Regions from separate parts of the Massilia sp. LXY-5 genome, predicted to be linked through region 1. Evidence: predicted binding sites of a transcription regulator. Region 1 holds the regulator's gene; each other region holds the start of a gene.
What was found. Region 1 encodes sigma-54, which starts transcription at its own class of promoters, with help from an activator protein. Its sites were predicted from a motif close to TGGCANGNAANCTGCTTT; they were not measured.
Positions count from the first base shown of each region.

Region 2: a site for sigma-54 is predicted at 1,892-1,909, ahead of pepA (flocculation-associated PEP-CTERM protein PepA). Genes of this name have one in related genera too.
Region 3: a site for sigma-54 is predicted at 1,377-1,394, ahead of prpB (methylisocitrate lyase). Genes of this name have one in related genera too.
Region 4: a site for sigma-54 is predicted at 2,116-2,133, ahead of ACI48I_RS15795 (PEP-CTERM sorting domain-containing protein). Genes of this name have one in related genera too.

Region 1 covers NZ_JBNNEH010000007.1:84,630-88,319, reverse strand. The annotation lists gene ACI48I_RS21625 (enoyl-CoA hydratase/isomerase family protein) at 1-890, opposite strand, end outside; gene hpf (ribosome hibernation-promoting factor, HPF/YfiA family) at 1,004-1,360, opposite strand; gene ACI48I_RS21615 (RNA polymerase factor sigma-54) at 1,424-2,890, opposite strand; gene lptB (LPS export ABC transporter ATP-binding protein) at 2,929-3,690, opposite strand; gene lptA (lipopolysaccharide transport periplasmic protein LptA) at 3,690-3,690, opposite strand, start outside.
Region 2 covers NZ_JBNNEH010000003.1:156,742-160,431, forward strand. The annotation lists gene dxs (1-deoxy-D-xylulose-5-phosphate synthase) at 1-1,715, shown strand, start outside; gene pepA (flocculation-associated PEP-CTERM protein PepA) at 1,947-2,801, shown strand; gene ACI48I_RS09730 (2OG-Fe(II) oxygenase) at 2,902-3,606, opposite strand.
Region 3 covers NZ_JBNNEH010000003.1:832,166-835,855, reverse strand. The annotation lists gene prpC (bifunctional 2-methylcitrate synthase/citrate synthase) at 1-428, opposite strand, end outside; gene prpB (methylisocitrate lyase) at 453-1,337, opposite strand; gene prpR (propionate catabolism operon regulatory protein PrpR) at 1,539-3,149, shown strand; gene ACI48I_RS12680 (Lcl C-terminal domain-containing protein) at 3,157-3,690, opposite strand, start outside.
Region 4 covers NZ_JBNNEH010000005.1:167,287-170,976, reverse strand. The annotation lists gene ACI48I_RS15805 (MFS transporter) at 1-527, shown strand, start outside; gene ACI48I_RS15800 (ferritin-like domain-containing protein) at 496-1,296, opposite strand; gene ACI48I_RS15795 (PEP-CTERM sorting domain-containing protein) at 2,176-2,826, shown strand; gene ACI48I_RS15790 (hypothetical protein) at 3,117-3,518, opposite strand; gene ACI48I_RS15785 (hypothetical protein) at 3,624-3,690, opposite strand, start outside.

The DNA of each region.
Region 1 (3,690 bases):
CGCAGGCAGTCGGCGACATCGAGCGCGGCCCCACGCTGCAGCATCTCCCAGGTCACGCACATCATCAGCGGTGAACGCTGGCGCATCGCAGCCAGGGCTTTCTGCAGGAACGGATTCTCGTCCTTTTCCAGCGAGGCCATGATGGCGGCCACCGAACCGGCGCCGAAGTGCGCGTCGATCGCGGCGCGCTGCGTCTCCAGCACGCTCCGGCCCGCGTCCACAGCGAAGCGCTCAGCGAAGCGACGGATCGCGTCAGCCAGCTGAGCGCCCGGCGTCGATTCGATCAGCGCGTTCAGTTCGCCCAGCTGCGCGCCCGGCACGAAGACGTCGGCCAGGCCGAGGTACAGCGCGTCGGCAGCGCCGATCGTCAGTCCGGTCAGGCCCAGGTAGTTGCCCAGCTGGCCCGGCGCGTGCGACAGGAAATGGCTGCCGCCGACGTCCGGGAACAGGCCGATGTTCACTTCCGGCATCGCCATCTTCGTGCGCTCGGTCACGATGCGCAGGCCAGTTTCAGGACCGCCCTGGGCGATACCCATGCCGCCGCCCATCACCACGCCGTCCATGATCGACACATACGGTTTCGGATAGAAGTGGATCAGATGGTTCAGCGCGTATTCCTCGGTGAAGAAATCTTCGAGCAGGGCGCTGCCGCCGGTCGGGGTCGCGTGGCCGGCTTCGTGGAAGAAGCGGATATCGCCGCCCGCGCAGAGGGCTTTTTCGCTGCTGCTGGTGAGGACGACCGCGCACACCGACGCGTCGTCGCGCCAGGCCAGCAGGATGTCCGTCAGGCGCCGCACCATCGCCAGCGAGAGGGAGTTCAGAGCCTTGGGACGGTCGAGCGTGATGATGCCGGTGCCGTTGGCAACGCGGGTCAGGACATGGTCGGTCATGGCGAATTCGTTGATGGAAAAGACAAGCATTTTACCCAAGACACTGCCGTCCACCGCACAAAATGAAAAGGGCGCCTTCCGGCGCCCTCGTTCAGACGGTGCTCGATGCGCGATCAGATCGCAGCAGCAGCCTCTCCGCCTTCAGGCAGGCGCTTGAGCGCCTCACGACTATGGTCCTTCAACATCGTCTTGTATTTCATCACCTGGCGATCGAGCCTGTCCATCAGGAGATCGATCGCCGCATACAGGTCTTGCGCCACACTTTCCACGTGTACGGTCTTGCCGGAGACGCGCAGGTTGATCTCGGCCTTCTGTCGTTTGTCTTTTTCGGTGAGGTTGTCGATCGCGAGGATGACGTGGGAATCGATCACTTGATCGAAATGGCGGGTGATGCGTTCGAGCTTGTTCTGTACGTATTCACGGATGGCGGGGGTGACGTCGAGGTGGTGGCCACTGATGGTGAGATTCATACACACTCCTTTGAAAATGTAGCGGCCGCCGCGCCGCGCAGGGAGTGCGCATGGGGGCCGCTGTTACAAGGATTTGCGGAGACTGACGGGAGGAATCTTGAGTGCCTCGCGGTATTTTGCAACCGTGCGGCGCGCAATGACCATCCCTTGTTCACCGAGCATTTCCGCGATCTTGCTGTCGGATAATGGGTTCTTTGGGTCTTCTGCTCCTGTCAGTTGCGCAATGAGCGCCCGTATCGCCGTAGACGATGCTTCGCCCCCCGCTTCGGTGGCGACATGGCTTCCGAAGAAATACTTCAGCTCAAACATGCCGTGCGGGGTCAGCATGAATTTTTGAGTTGTCACGCGAGAAATTGTGCTCTCGTGTAGTCCTAGTGTATCAGCTATCTCGCGAAGCACAAGGGGACGCATGGCAACCGCGCCATGGCTGAAAAAGTTCTTCTGGCGCTCCACAATTGCCTGCGAAACACGCAGGATCGTGTCGAAACGCTGGCGCATATTTTTAATGAGCCACTTCGCTTCCTGCAGCTGCGCGCTCATCTGGCCTTCGCCTTTTCCCTGCTTGAGCAAATTCGCATAGACGTTGTTCACACGCAGGCGCGGCATCACTTCGTTGTTCAGCGAGACGCTCCAGCCGCCCTTCGACTTGCGGACAATAACGTCCGGTACGACGTAATCCGAGACGCTCGATGCGAAGGCGGCGCCGGGATGCGGATTGCACTGGCGGATCACGGCCTGCGCCTCGCGCAGGTCCTCGTCGTCGCAGTCGAGCGCTTTTTTCAGTTTCGTGAATTCGCGCTGCGCGAACCAGCTCAGATACCCCTCGACGATTTTCAGGGCCATGCGCCGCGTCACCAGCGGCACGCCCGGCATCGCGCGGATCTGCAGCGCCAGGCATTCGGATGCGCTGCGCGCGCCGACGCCGACCGGGTCGAGGCTTTGCACCAGCGCCAGCGCGCAGCGCAGTTCGTCCATCTCGACCTCGAGCTCCTCCGGCAAGCGCGCATGGATCTCGTCGAGCTGCTCCTCCAGGTAGCCGTTGTCGTCGATCGCGTCGATCACGAGTTCGGCCAGCGCGCGGTCGCGCGCCGTGACGCCCGTCACGCGAATCTGCTCGCACAGATGCTCGCGCAGGGTCACGCCGACCGCGCCGAGCTGCGGGCGGCCGTCGTCGTCGCCGTCGCCGCTCGATGCGCGCGAACCCTCTCCCCAGTCGCCCTCGGACTCGCCGCGTTCGACCTCGCCGCCTTCGCCGCCCTCGGCCGCCTCGGGCGCAGGGGCGCCCTCCTCGTTGTTCGGCGCCGGCGCCTCGGCTTGCGCCGGCGCGCTGTTGATCGCGCCGTCGGCCAGCAGGCGCACCGAGTGGTCGAGCGGGTCGTCGAGCCGTTCGAGCAGCGGGTTATCGGACAGGATCTGCTCGATCTCCTGATGCAGTTCGAGGGTGGAGAGCTGCAGCAGGCGGATCGACTGCTGAAGCTGCGGCGTGAGCGCCAGGTGCTGCGAAGTCCGGAGTTGCAGGGATTGTTTCATGGTGCCGCTTGGTGTCCCGTGTTGTTGCTACAGCCTTGCTACATGCGGAAGTGTTCGCCCAGGTAGACGCGTCGTACCGACTCGTCGGCGATGATGTCGTCGGGACGTCCCGACGCCAGCACCGCGCCCTGGTTGATGATGTAGGCGCGGTCGCAGATGCCGAGCGTCTCGCGCACATTGTGGTCGGTGATCAGGACGCCGATGCCGCGTTCCTTCAGGAAGCGCACGATGCGCTGGATCTCGATCACGGCGATCGGGTCGACGCCGGCGAACGGTTCGTCGAGCAGCACGAAGCGCGGATTGGTCGCCAGCGCGCGCGCGATCTCGACGCGGCGCCGCTCGCCGCCCGACAGCGACAGGGCCGGGTTCTCGCGCAGCTTCTCGATCTGCAGTTCGGCCAGCAGCGAGTCGAGGCGCGTATTGATGGCATCCTTCGTCAGCGCCTTGCCGTTGTCGTCGCGCTGCAGTTCGAGCACGGCGCGGATATTGTCTTCCACCGTCAGCTTGCGAAACACCGAGGCTTCCTGCGGCAGGTACGACAGGCCCATCACCGCGCGCCGGTGGATCGGCAGGCTCGAAATGTTGGCGCCATTGATCTCGATGGTACCGGCGTCCGACGGCACCAGGCCGACGATCATGTAGAACGAGGTGGTCTTGCCGGCGCCGTTGGGGCCGAGCAGGCCGACGACTTCGCCGCAGCCGACCTCCAGCGAGACGTCGCGCACGACCAGGCGCTTGCCATAGCTTTTTTGCAGTCCGCGCACCACCAGGGTGCTGCGGTTGTCGCGTGCATCTTTCAT
Region 2 (3,690 bases), on a different contig from region 1:
TCGCGCTGCACTACGTGTTCGAGACGCCGCACGACCGCATCGTCTGGGACGTGGGCCACCAGACCTATTCGCACAAGATACTCACGGGCCGCCGCGAGCGCATGAACACGCTGCGCCAGCTGAACGGCCTGTCGGGCTTCCCGAAGCGCGACGAAAGCGAATACGACACCTTCGGCACCGCGCACTCGTCGACCTCGATCTCGGCCGCGCTCGGCATGGCCGCCGCCGCCAAGCTGAAGGGCGAGCACCGCCACGCGATCGCCGTGATCGGCGACGGCTCGATGACGGCCGGCATGGCCTTCGAGGCGCTGAACAATGCGGGCGTTGAGGAAGACTGCAACCTGCTGGTGGTCCTGAACGACAACGACATGTCGATCTCGCCGCCGGTGGGCGCGCTGAACCGCTACCTGGCGCGCTTGATGAGCGGCCAGTTCTACGCCGCCGCCAAGACGGTCGGTAAAAGCGTGCTGCCCGGTCCCGTGCTCGACCTGGCGCGCAAGATCGAGGAACACGCGAAGGGCATGGTGGTTCCGGCCACGATGTTCGAGGAATTCGGTTTCAATTACATCGGCCCGATCGACGGCCATGATCTCGATTCGCTGATCCCGACGCTGGAAAACATCAAGAAGCTCAAGGGCCCGCAGTTCCTGCACGTGGTCACAAAAAAGGGCCAGGGCTACAAGCTGGCCGAGGCCGAACCGATCCTGTACCACGGCACCGGCAAATTCAATCCGACCGAGGGCATCATCCCGGCCACGGCGCCCGCGAAGATCACCTACACCGAAGTCTTCGGCAACTGGCTGTGCGACATGGCGGCGGCAGACCCGCGCCTGGTCGGCATCACGCCGGCGATGCGCGAGGGCTCGGGCATGGTGCGCTTCCATGCGCAATACCCGGAGCGCTATTTCGACGTCGGCATCGCCGAGCAGCACTCGGTGACCTTCGCCGGCGGCCTCGCCACCGAAGGCATGAAGCCGGTGGTCGCGATCTACTCGACCTTCCTGCAGCGCGCCTACGACCAGCTGATCCACGACGTGGCGCTGCAGAACCTGGACGTGACCTTCGCACTGGACAGGGCCGGCCTGGTCGGCGCCGACGGTGCCACGCACGCCGGCAATTACGATTTGTCCTATCTGCGCTGCATCCCGAACATGGTCGTCATGGCGGCTTCCGACGAGAACGAGTGCCGGCAGATGCTGACCACCGCTTACCACTACCCGGGTCCGGCGGCGGTGCGCTATCCCCGCGGCGCCGGCATCGGCGCGGCCATCCAGCAGGAACTCACCTCGATCGAGATCGGCAAGGGCGAGATCAAGCGCAAGGGCGAGAAGATCGCCATCCTGGCCTTCGGCTCGATGGTGGCGCCGAGCCTGGGCGCGGCCAGCGAACTGAATGCGACGGTTGCCAACATGCGCTTCGTGAAACCGCTCGACCTCGAGCTGGTGAAACAGCTGGCGCTCGAACACGAGGTGCTGGTGACGGTGGAAGAGGGCGCGACCATGGGCGGCGCGGGCAGCGCCGTGGCCGAAGCACTGGCCGCAAACGGCATCGTGAAGCCGTTGCTGATCCTCGGCCTGCCGGATAAGTTCATCGACCAGGGCGACCCGGCGGCGCTGCTGGCCTCGGTCGGGCTCGATGCCAAGGGCATCGCCGCCTCGATCCGCGCGCGCTTTGGCGCGGCGGGGGAACCCAGGCTGGTGGTCAACAACACCTGAAGCAGGAGCAAATAAAAAAGCGGCGCTGATGCGCCGCTTTTTTTCATTGCGCAATAGAAATAATCGTTTCAAAAACCTGAAATGATAGGATAAATAAATCGGAAAACTTTACAGTTGCCGTATGTCATCAGTAACAATTTACCCTAAGTCATTGATTTGTAAGTAATCGCCTTAGCTGGCACGGGTATTGCATATAGAGGCTACAACCCAACTGAAGAGAAATGACTGATCATGAAATTCCTGAAAAAACTCGCTTGTGCCGCAGCTGTTGCAATGACCGTCGCCGGTGGCGCTAACGCCGCTACCGTGTTGAACGACTGGGTCTTCAATCCAATCGGCGGCGGCTATGCCAGCGGCCAGCAAGTCAACGAATACCTGGACGTGAACGGCAACGCCTTCATCCAGATCAACCCGACCGGCGGCTCGAGCTTCTCGTTCGCGGAACACGCAGTGTTCAACATCGTCCAGGCTGACAGCAACAGCCAGCTGTTCCCGGTGAACTACCCAGGCGGCAATATCTCGGCAACCTTCGAAGCGACCGGTACCGGTAACTTCAGCGGCGCCTTCAGCTTCAGCGGCGGCACCATCCGCATGTACCAGAACGCGACCAACCAGTACGGCACGTCGGCTGGCATCTACGGTGCCAACCAGGGCAACATGATCGCCGAGTTCACCGTGCTGGCCGGCGGCGGCGGTCTGGTCGATGCAAGCGGCTCGCCAACCAACAACGGTCAAGTCACCGTGCTGGCCAAGGCTAGCCAGGGTTCGCTGGATTCGGGCTACTTCTTCCGTGAAAACGGCCAGGACCTGTCGACCGAGTCGATCATGGCCTTCGCCTTCACCAACGCCAACACCGTCGCTAACCCGACCAGCATCCTGGTCGACGAAGTCGCTTGCCAGTACGCCAATTTCACCGGCAACGGTTGCAACGGTTCGGCTTACGCCAACACCCCAGGCAGCTTCTTTGTCAGCAACAACGGTCAGTTCAAACTGGCTGAAGTGCCAGAGCCAGGTTCGCTGGCCCTGTTCGGCATCGCCATGCTGGGCGCTGGCGTCGTGAGCCGCAAGCGCGCCAAGAAGGCGTAATGTAGTTTGAATGTGCCGCCCTTGAAAAAGGGCGGACTCAAAAAAAGCCGGTCAGCCACGCTGACCGGCTTTTTTTATGGCCCTGTCCCGTCCTGGCCTGTCAGCCCGCGGGCTTCCCGAACAGCTCCTCGGCGCGCCGGAACAGGATCCACGAGGTGGCGATGTATTTGTCGCCGCTGGCCGGCACATGTCCCTTGTGCGTATGCGTGAACCCGGCCGGCGCGATGATCAGGCGTCCCTTGCGCGCTTCCACCTTGCGCCCCTGGTACAGGAATTCGGTCTCGCCGCCCTGCGCCACATCGTTCAGATAAAACTGGAACAGCAGCACCCGGTGCAACGTCTCGCAGCTGGCGTTCTGCGGATAGACTTCCGAATGCCAGTGGTGGTAGCCGCCGGTCCCCTGCAAATACTTCTGCAGGTTGATCGGCCCGCAGCGGTACATCGACTGCAGCAGCGCCCCAAGATGCGGCCGGCCGCATTCGTCGAAATTCTCCAGCGACAGGGCCACCGGCTGGCCGGTGCGCGGATGCGCCACCATCGGCGCCAGCGCGCCCAGCACCAGCGCGCGGTACTGGTCGATATACGCCGTCAGATGCTGTGCCACGGCAGACATCATCAGGTTGCCGACGTCATGCCATTCCTTGTGCGGGCCGATGGTCAGGTCCCAGCTGTCCTTCTTGCTGGTGTCGACGCCGTTGCCGGTGCGCCCGCGCACGACCTTGTCGCTGGCATTGAAACGGTTGATGATCGCGTCGCATTGTTCGGGCGTGAGGGCGTTGTCGTAGATGCCGATGAAGTCGTCCAAGGTCGATCCTGTTCGCTGGTGGGTTGCACTGTTGGGGTGGATTGTGCCCATCAGTGTACCGCGCTGCAGGCTGCCGTGGACGCT
Region 3 (3,690 bases), on a different contig from region 1:
TACAGCAGCATCGAGCCGAAGGAGGCCATCAGGCGGTCCGCGATGTCGCGCGCACCGGCGATATTGTGGTCGTCCTTTTCCGGCAGCGCGCAGCCCAGCGCCGAGACGCCGGTACGCATCACGTCCATCGGATGGCTGCCGGCCGGCAGCGCTTCCAGCGCCAGCTTCACCGCCTGCGGCAGGCCGCGCAGCATCTTGAGCTTGGCTTTATAACCCTTCAGTTCGGCGGCGGTCGGCAGTTTGCCGTGCACCAGCAGGTAGGCGATTTCTTCGAATTCGCAGGTAGTGGCGACATCGAGGATGTCGTAGCCGCGGTAGTGCAGGTCGTTGCCCGACTTGCCGACCGAGCAGAGGGCCGTGTTACCGGCGGCGACACCCGACAGGGCGACGGATTTTTTTGGCTTGAAGGCTGGGGCTTGTTCAGTCATCGTGATCTCCAATTTCGGTGTCGATTATTTTTTCTGGGCAGCGAACAGGGCGTCGAGCTTCTGCTCGAAGTCGTGGTAGCCGATGCGCTCGTACAGTTCGGCGCGGGTCTGCATGGTGTCGACCACTGCCTGCTGGCTGCCGTCGCGGCGAATCGCAGTGTAGACGTTTTCGGCGGCCTTGTTCATGGCGCGGAAGGCCGACAGCGGGTACAGCACGATGCCGACGTCCGCGGTCTTGAGTTCCTCGACCGTGAACAGCGGGGTCGAGCCGAACTCGGTGATGTTGGCGAGGATCGGCACGCCGACCGCTTTCGCGAAACGCGAATACATGGCGAGATCGGTCATCGCTTCCGGGAACACCATGTCGGCGCCGGCTTCGACGCAGGCGACCGCGCGCTCGATGGCGGCGTCGATGCCTTCCACGGCCAGCGCATCGGTGCGCGCCATGATCACGAAGTTCTCGTCGGTGCGGGCGTCGACGGCGGCCTTGATGCGGTCGACCATTTCCTGTTTCGAGACGATCTCCTTGCCCGGACGGTGGCCGCAGCGCTTGGCGCCGACCTGGTCTTCGATGTGCATGGCGGCGGCGCCGAACTTGATCATCGATTTCACGGTGCGCGCGACATTGAAGGCGGACGAGCCGAAGCCGGTGTCGACGTCGACCAGCAGCGGCAGGTCGCACACGTCGGTGATGCGGCGCACGTCGGTCAGCACGTCGTCCAGGTTCGAGATGCCCAGGTCCGGCAGGCCGAGCGAGCCGGCCGCGACGCCGCCGCCCGACAAATAGATGGCCTTGAAGCCGGCGCGCTTGGCCAGCAGCGCGTGGTTCGCATTGATGGCGCCGACGACTTGCAGCGGGGATTCTTCTTGTACGGCACGACGGAACAGCGCGCCTGCGGATTGGATCATGGGGTCTCCTGGTAAATCGTGGTGATGAATACACTGTCTTTCGCAAAGAACGTGCCAGCTCTCCTGTCCGTGTTCGACCTCGTAAAAACGACATCGTTTCAACTACTTAGCCAACTGTTGAGCTCAGCCGTGGAACAAGGCCTGTTCCATTATTCGTTCCAAGTGAAACACATGAAACACCTGTTGCATTAAAATTGCAACATGCGCCCTCTTCCTACTGCCCCGCAAGACCCCGATAAACCAGTCATCTGGACCGTCTCCGTGTCGCGCCTGTCCGCCCTGTTCCGCGACATCACGCTCGAGTACGACCACCTCGCCACGATCGAGCCGATCGACCTCGGCTTCGACGAAGCGGCGCGCCACATCCGCGAACGGATGGCAAGCGAGCGCTGCGACGTCGTGATCGCGGCCGGTTCGAACGGCGCCTACCTGAAAGGGCGGGTATCGGCGCCGGTGATCGTGGCGAAAGCAAGCGGCTACGATGTCATGGGCGCGCTGGCGCGGGCGCGCAAGGTGTCGACCCGCATCGGCGTGATCAGCTACCAGCAGCCCTTGCCGGAACTGGCCGGCTTCAGCGCCACCTTCGGCCTGACGGTTGCGCAGCGCACCTATGCGACGCGCGAAGACGCGCGCGCGACGATGGACGAGATGAAGGCGGCCGGCATCGAGGTCATCGTCGGCGCGGGGATGATCACCGACCTGGCCGAGGAAACGGGACTGACCGGCATCCTGCTGTACTCGGCCGGCTCGATCCGGCAAGCCTTCGACGATGCGCTGGAACTGGCGCGCCTGACGAACCTGGAAGCGAACCGCATCCGGCGCGGCCCGGTGAACGAAACGCGGCGCACGCGGCGCGGCCTGAACGATCTGCGCGGCGAGTCGGAGGCCATGGAGCGCCTGCGCCAGACGGTGGTGCTGTATGCGCGCTCGCCCGCCACGGTCCTGATCGAAGGCGAGACCGGCAGCGGCAAGGAACTCGTGGCGCAGGCGATCCACCGCGAGGGACCGCGCAGCCTGGGCGCGAACCGGCCTTTTGTCGCCGTCAATTGCGGGGCGATCGCGGAGTCCCTGCTCGAATCGGAACTCTTCGGCCACGAGGAAGGCGCGTTCACGGGCGCGCGCCGCGGCGGCCACGCAGGCCTGTTCGAGGCGGCCAACCGCGGCACGCTGTTCCTGGACGAGATCGGGGAAATGCCGCTGGCGCTGCAGACACGCTTGCTGCGGGTGCTGGAGGAACGCGAAGTGATGCGGGTCGGCGGCACGCGGCCGGTGCCGATCGACGTGCGGGTAATCAGCGCCACCCATTGCGACCTCGCCACGCGGGTGCGCGAAGGCCGTTTTCGGGCCGACCTGTTCTACCGGCTGGCGGTGCTGCGCCTGGCGCTGCCGCCGCTGCGTGCACGCCTGCCCGATATCGTGCCGCTGGCCGAATGGTCGCTGAAACAGTCGCTGGCGGCGCTCGGCGCCAGGCCGCATCCGAACCTGCACGCGGAGATCGCGGCCTGCGCGCCGCTGCTGACGGCCTACCCCTGGCCCGGCAATGTGCGCGAACTGCGCAACCTGATGGAGCGGCTGGCCCTGTTCCTGGCGGCCGAGCCGCTGCAGGCGCTGACGCCGAATTTTTTATTGGGGATTGCGCCGGAACTGGCAACGCCCGGCGCTGCCGTGGCGGATGCGGCGCCGGACGCGCCGCCAAGCGCGGAAAGTATCGCCGAGGTGCTGGCCCGCTTCGGCGGACAGCGCGATGCGGCGGCGCGCCACCTCGGCATCAGCCGCACGACCTTGTGGCGGCGGCTGAAGGCCGAAACCTGAGGCGTTCTTACAGGCCCAGGGTGCAGGTGACGTAGAGCTTGTTGTCGCTCATGAGCGAAGCGATCGTACCCGTCGTCGTGTCGACCGCCGAGTGGCTCGTGGCCGTGTCGGCCGTTGCGCTCCAGGTATCGCCCAGGGGCCATTCCTGGCCTGCCAGCGCACCCGAGGTGGCAAGCTCCGTCAGTTCCGAGCGGCCGGGCAGCGCCCAGCCGGTCTTGCCCTGGTAGCTGACGGCCTTGCAGTAGGCATCCGCCTCGGACCAGCTGAGCTTGACAGTCGAGCGGGGCGGCAGCCAGCTCAGGCCATTACGCGTGAGGTCGTGGGCAGTGCTGTCGGGCGGAACGCACAGGCCACTCTTGTTGCGGACCGCGCCCGCGACGCAGGTGCGCTCCTTGACGGTCAGCAGCGCACTGGTCGAGGTCGGGTTGTAGCTGCCCAGGCTGCCCTGGCGCGCCGTGATGGTCGTGAAGCCGGCCGCGAGGACGGTCACGATGTTGCCGTTGATGGTCGCCACTTTCGTGTCGCTGCTCTCGAAAGAAAA
Region 4 (3,690 bases), on a different contig from region 1:
CCGTCACCCCGCTGGTGCTGGCCGGTCCCGGCTTCGGGCTGTCGCAGACCGGGATCGCGATTTTCGCCCTGGTCGGCATGGCCGGCGCCGTCGCCTCGCCGGTCGCGGGACGTCTCGCCGACAAGGGGCACACCCTGTTCGCGACCGCCGCCGCGCTGCTGCTGGGCGTCGTCAGTTTCGTCCTGCCGCTGTTCGCCCCGGGCTCGCGCGAGGTCGCGCTCGGCCTGCTGGTACTGGCCTCGATCATCCTCGACATGGGGGTGGCCGCCAACCTGGTGCTGGGCCAGAGAACGATTTTCGCGCTCGGCGCCGAAGTGCGCAGCCGCCTGAACGGCATCTTCTTCGCCCTGTTCTTCGCCGGCGGCGCGGTCGGTTCGGCGCTGGGCGCCTGGGTGTATGCCCGCCACGGCTGGCAGGCCGCGCTACTGACCGGCCTCGCCTTCCCCGCAGCCGCGCTGGTCTACTGGACGAGCGAGTGGGCGGCCGAGCGCCGCCTCACGCAAAGCGCGCAAGCTCCTCTTCAGTGAAACCGGCGCGCCGCCGCGCCTCCAGGTTGAACGGCCCCTTCAGCACCGGGGCCTTGTAGCGCACGACCAGATCGTCGTAGGTGGCGCGCAGCGGCAGGCCGCGCGCGGCGCACAGGAAGCCGTACCAACGGTTGCCGATTTCCACGTGGCCGACCTCGTCGCGCAGGATGATGTCGAGGATCCCCGCCGCCGCCATGTCCCCGGCCTGGGCCAGTTTCGCGCGCAGCGGCGGAATGGCGTCCAGGCCGCGCGCCTCCAGCGTGCGCGGCACCAGCGCCATGCGCGCCAGCACGTCCCCTTTCGTCTTGTCGACCATCTCCCACAGGCTGTCGTGGCCGGGGAAGTCGCCGTAGGAGTAGCCCAGCGTCTTCAAATGGTCGGACAGCAGCGTGAAGTGGTAGGCCTCCTCCTTCGAGACCTGCAGCCAGTCGGCGTAATAGGCGTCCGGCATGCCGGGGAAGCGCCACAGGGCGTCGAGCGCCAGGTTGACGGCGTTGAATTCGATATGGGCCAGCGCGTGCGCGAGCATGGCGCGGCCCTCGACGGTCGTCATCGAGCGGCGGCCGACCAGGCGCGGCGATACCAGCTCGGGGCGCGCGGGACGGCCGGGGATGGCGCCGTCGGTTTGCAGCTGGGCGCCGCTGTCGAGCGTCATGGCACCCCGTGCAAAGTCCTGCGCCAGGGCGGCCACCATGGCCGTTTTCGTGAGCGGATCGGTCTCCAGCAGGCAGCGCAGTGCGCCGGCCCGCAGCTCCGGGAAGTCTCGCATTGTCGTTCTCGTGCGTATAAAGGCGGGAGTGTAGCAAATCGGGCCAACCGGTTGACCATCGGGCACGCGCCGGGCGAACGTTCAGCTTATGGCTGTATACGACCCAGGGAGACCTTGGCTACAACTCGCCCCCACGTACTGTCGGGCCGGAAAATGACTTGTCCTTCAGGCACTGCCTGACGCTTCCGGGATATGAACCGCCTTGCACAGCAATGGTGCAGATCTTGGCTTTGTATTTCGTCTTTGCTGAACAAGCCGTGACTGTGCGCGACTCAGGCTGCTTGTTTATGCGTGCAACAACGCCTGGATTGGCGAGGTCGTCCGTTGCAACAGAGTACATGCAGAAGTCCGCAATCCATTGTTCCACCTCTCCTGCAACGGGACATTTCGCAGGGGCGGCAACCGCGATTGCACTTGCCATAAGTGGAAATGCCAGCAAAAAGCGAATGAATAGTTTTCTCATACCCGGTAGTAGAAAGAAGTCCTGGGAGCTAATGAGGCAAACCGCATCAACCGCTAATGTCTGCGCCTAGCCGATTACGGACCTATTTTAACGTCCGCTTCCGACCCAAAGCGGACGGTGCAGGGTACCGTCCAATAGGCGCTTGGTCGGTGAGGAAGCAACCGGCGTGGGTCCAGGGCGCTGGCGTTGTAGTTCTTACGGGGTTATTGGGCTGAAATGAAAGGATGCCTGAAAGCAAGCTAGCTAGCTATCCTAGTGGGTAGCTGCTTGGTACCAATGTATTTATTGTCGGAAAAACTTACATCCAAAAATGAAGTGGATAAAAAATTGCTAGTTCCTATAGGAGAGATGCATAGTGGCATGAATATTGCTTATAGAGAATATATGATGCATCAATCCACTTGACTAGGAATACAGTGAAAAAGACACTTTTGGCGGTAATCTCTGTGACCGCCTTCTCCGTATGCATGTCTGCTACCGCTTCTCCTATGTACACCATAGGCGAGGCTGTAACTAATCCCGATAGGAGCCTCACGTTTACAAATCTGGAGCGCTGGACTAGCTTAGTGAACTACCAGGAGGACGGAATTATCGTGAACGGTGATGGGGAGTCTTACTCCTACGCCGCCTTCACACCATTTGTCGGATACGACAACCGCAACTCTGATTTTCATTACGTCGCTTCTGGTACCTATTCTTACGTAACGATCAAGGGCGCGAATAAAGAAGTCTTCTCTGCTGTTAGTTTTCTTGTGGGAAATGGATGGGCAAGAAACATCAACTATCTGCGCTTCCAAGCGTACTTGGATGGAGCAACGATCGACGGAGGCCAGATCGAAATGACGAACGGGCTTATCAAATTTGCAGATACAACTGGCTTTGATGAACTGCGAGTGAGCTCGACATGGACTTGGGCGTCATTTGGTAGCCGACAGGCAATTGCACTTGATGATCTGAAGATTGATATCAAAGACGCTGCGACCGACGTGCCAGAGCCTGGTTCGCTAGCCCTACTTGGCTTGGGGGTTGTAGGCCTCCTCAACGCACGCCGCCGCAAATCAGCGTAACTAGCTTTGCTCCGATAATTGCCTAGGTGCTTCTGTCTTGCACGCACTCATCAATGGGTCTGATGAAGCGCGAGGGGGTGAAGGGGCGCGCTGTGGCCAGGATCTCGGTGTGCAGGCTTTCGGCCTTGGTACACCAAGACAGGGAACGCCCATCAGGAACAGCACGCAGTCGCGGTGCCCGTCCGGGACGCCTCCAACCGAATAATCCGAATGTGCTGTGGAGGCAGCAGGGCCGCTTACGACCCATTCCGGCCGTTCGAAATTGTCGAGCACGAAGTCGTCCACTGAAACTAATCCTTGGAAGCGATTTCGGCTCGATACTGGTCCAGCTTCCCAGCGCCGTAGTAGTTGAGGAACTCAGCCATAGCAGGCGCCACCTCGACTTGCGCCGTGATCTTCCAGAACCCGGCTTCGCCCATCATAGGCACAAGCCCTTCAATCAGTAGGCGACTGGCGTTGTGACTAGATGAGACCAGCCAGTGTTTCAGCAGTTGAGTGACTTCGTCGGTTGGAAGCTGAGAAGACCGTACAAGTGCGACCGCGTATCTGTAGTTATGGCTATACAGCTCTTTAATAAACTCGATGCGCTGCGGTACAGGTATCGAACGCAACCATCGGCGAAGTTCGGTATCAACCTGGGCAGTACCGGACCGACGTATGAACTGCTCAGGCTTGAAACTTGGCTCATCCATGGCACTGTTCTAAAGAGTTCTTCTTAGGGCCGCTTCTGGCCGATTGCGGACCTATTGTAGCGTCCACTTACGACCCGAAGCTGACTGTCACGGCAGACTCATTCGTCAGTGCTTTGTATTACATGTCGACTCGGCAGTAACTTCAGTCGAAACCGTCGAGCGCAAGATTTTC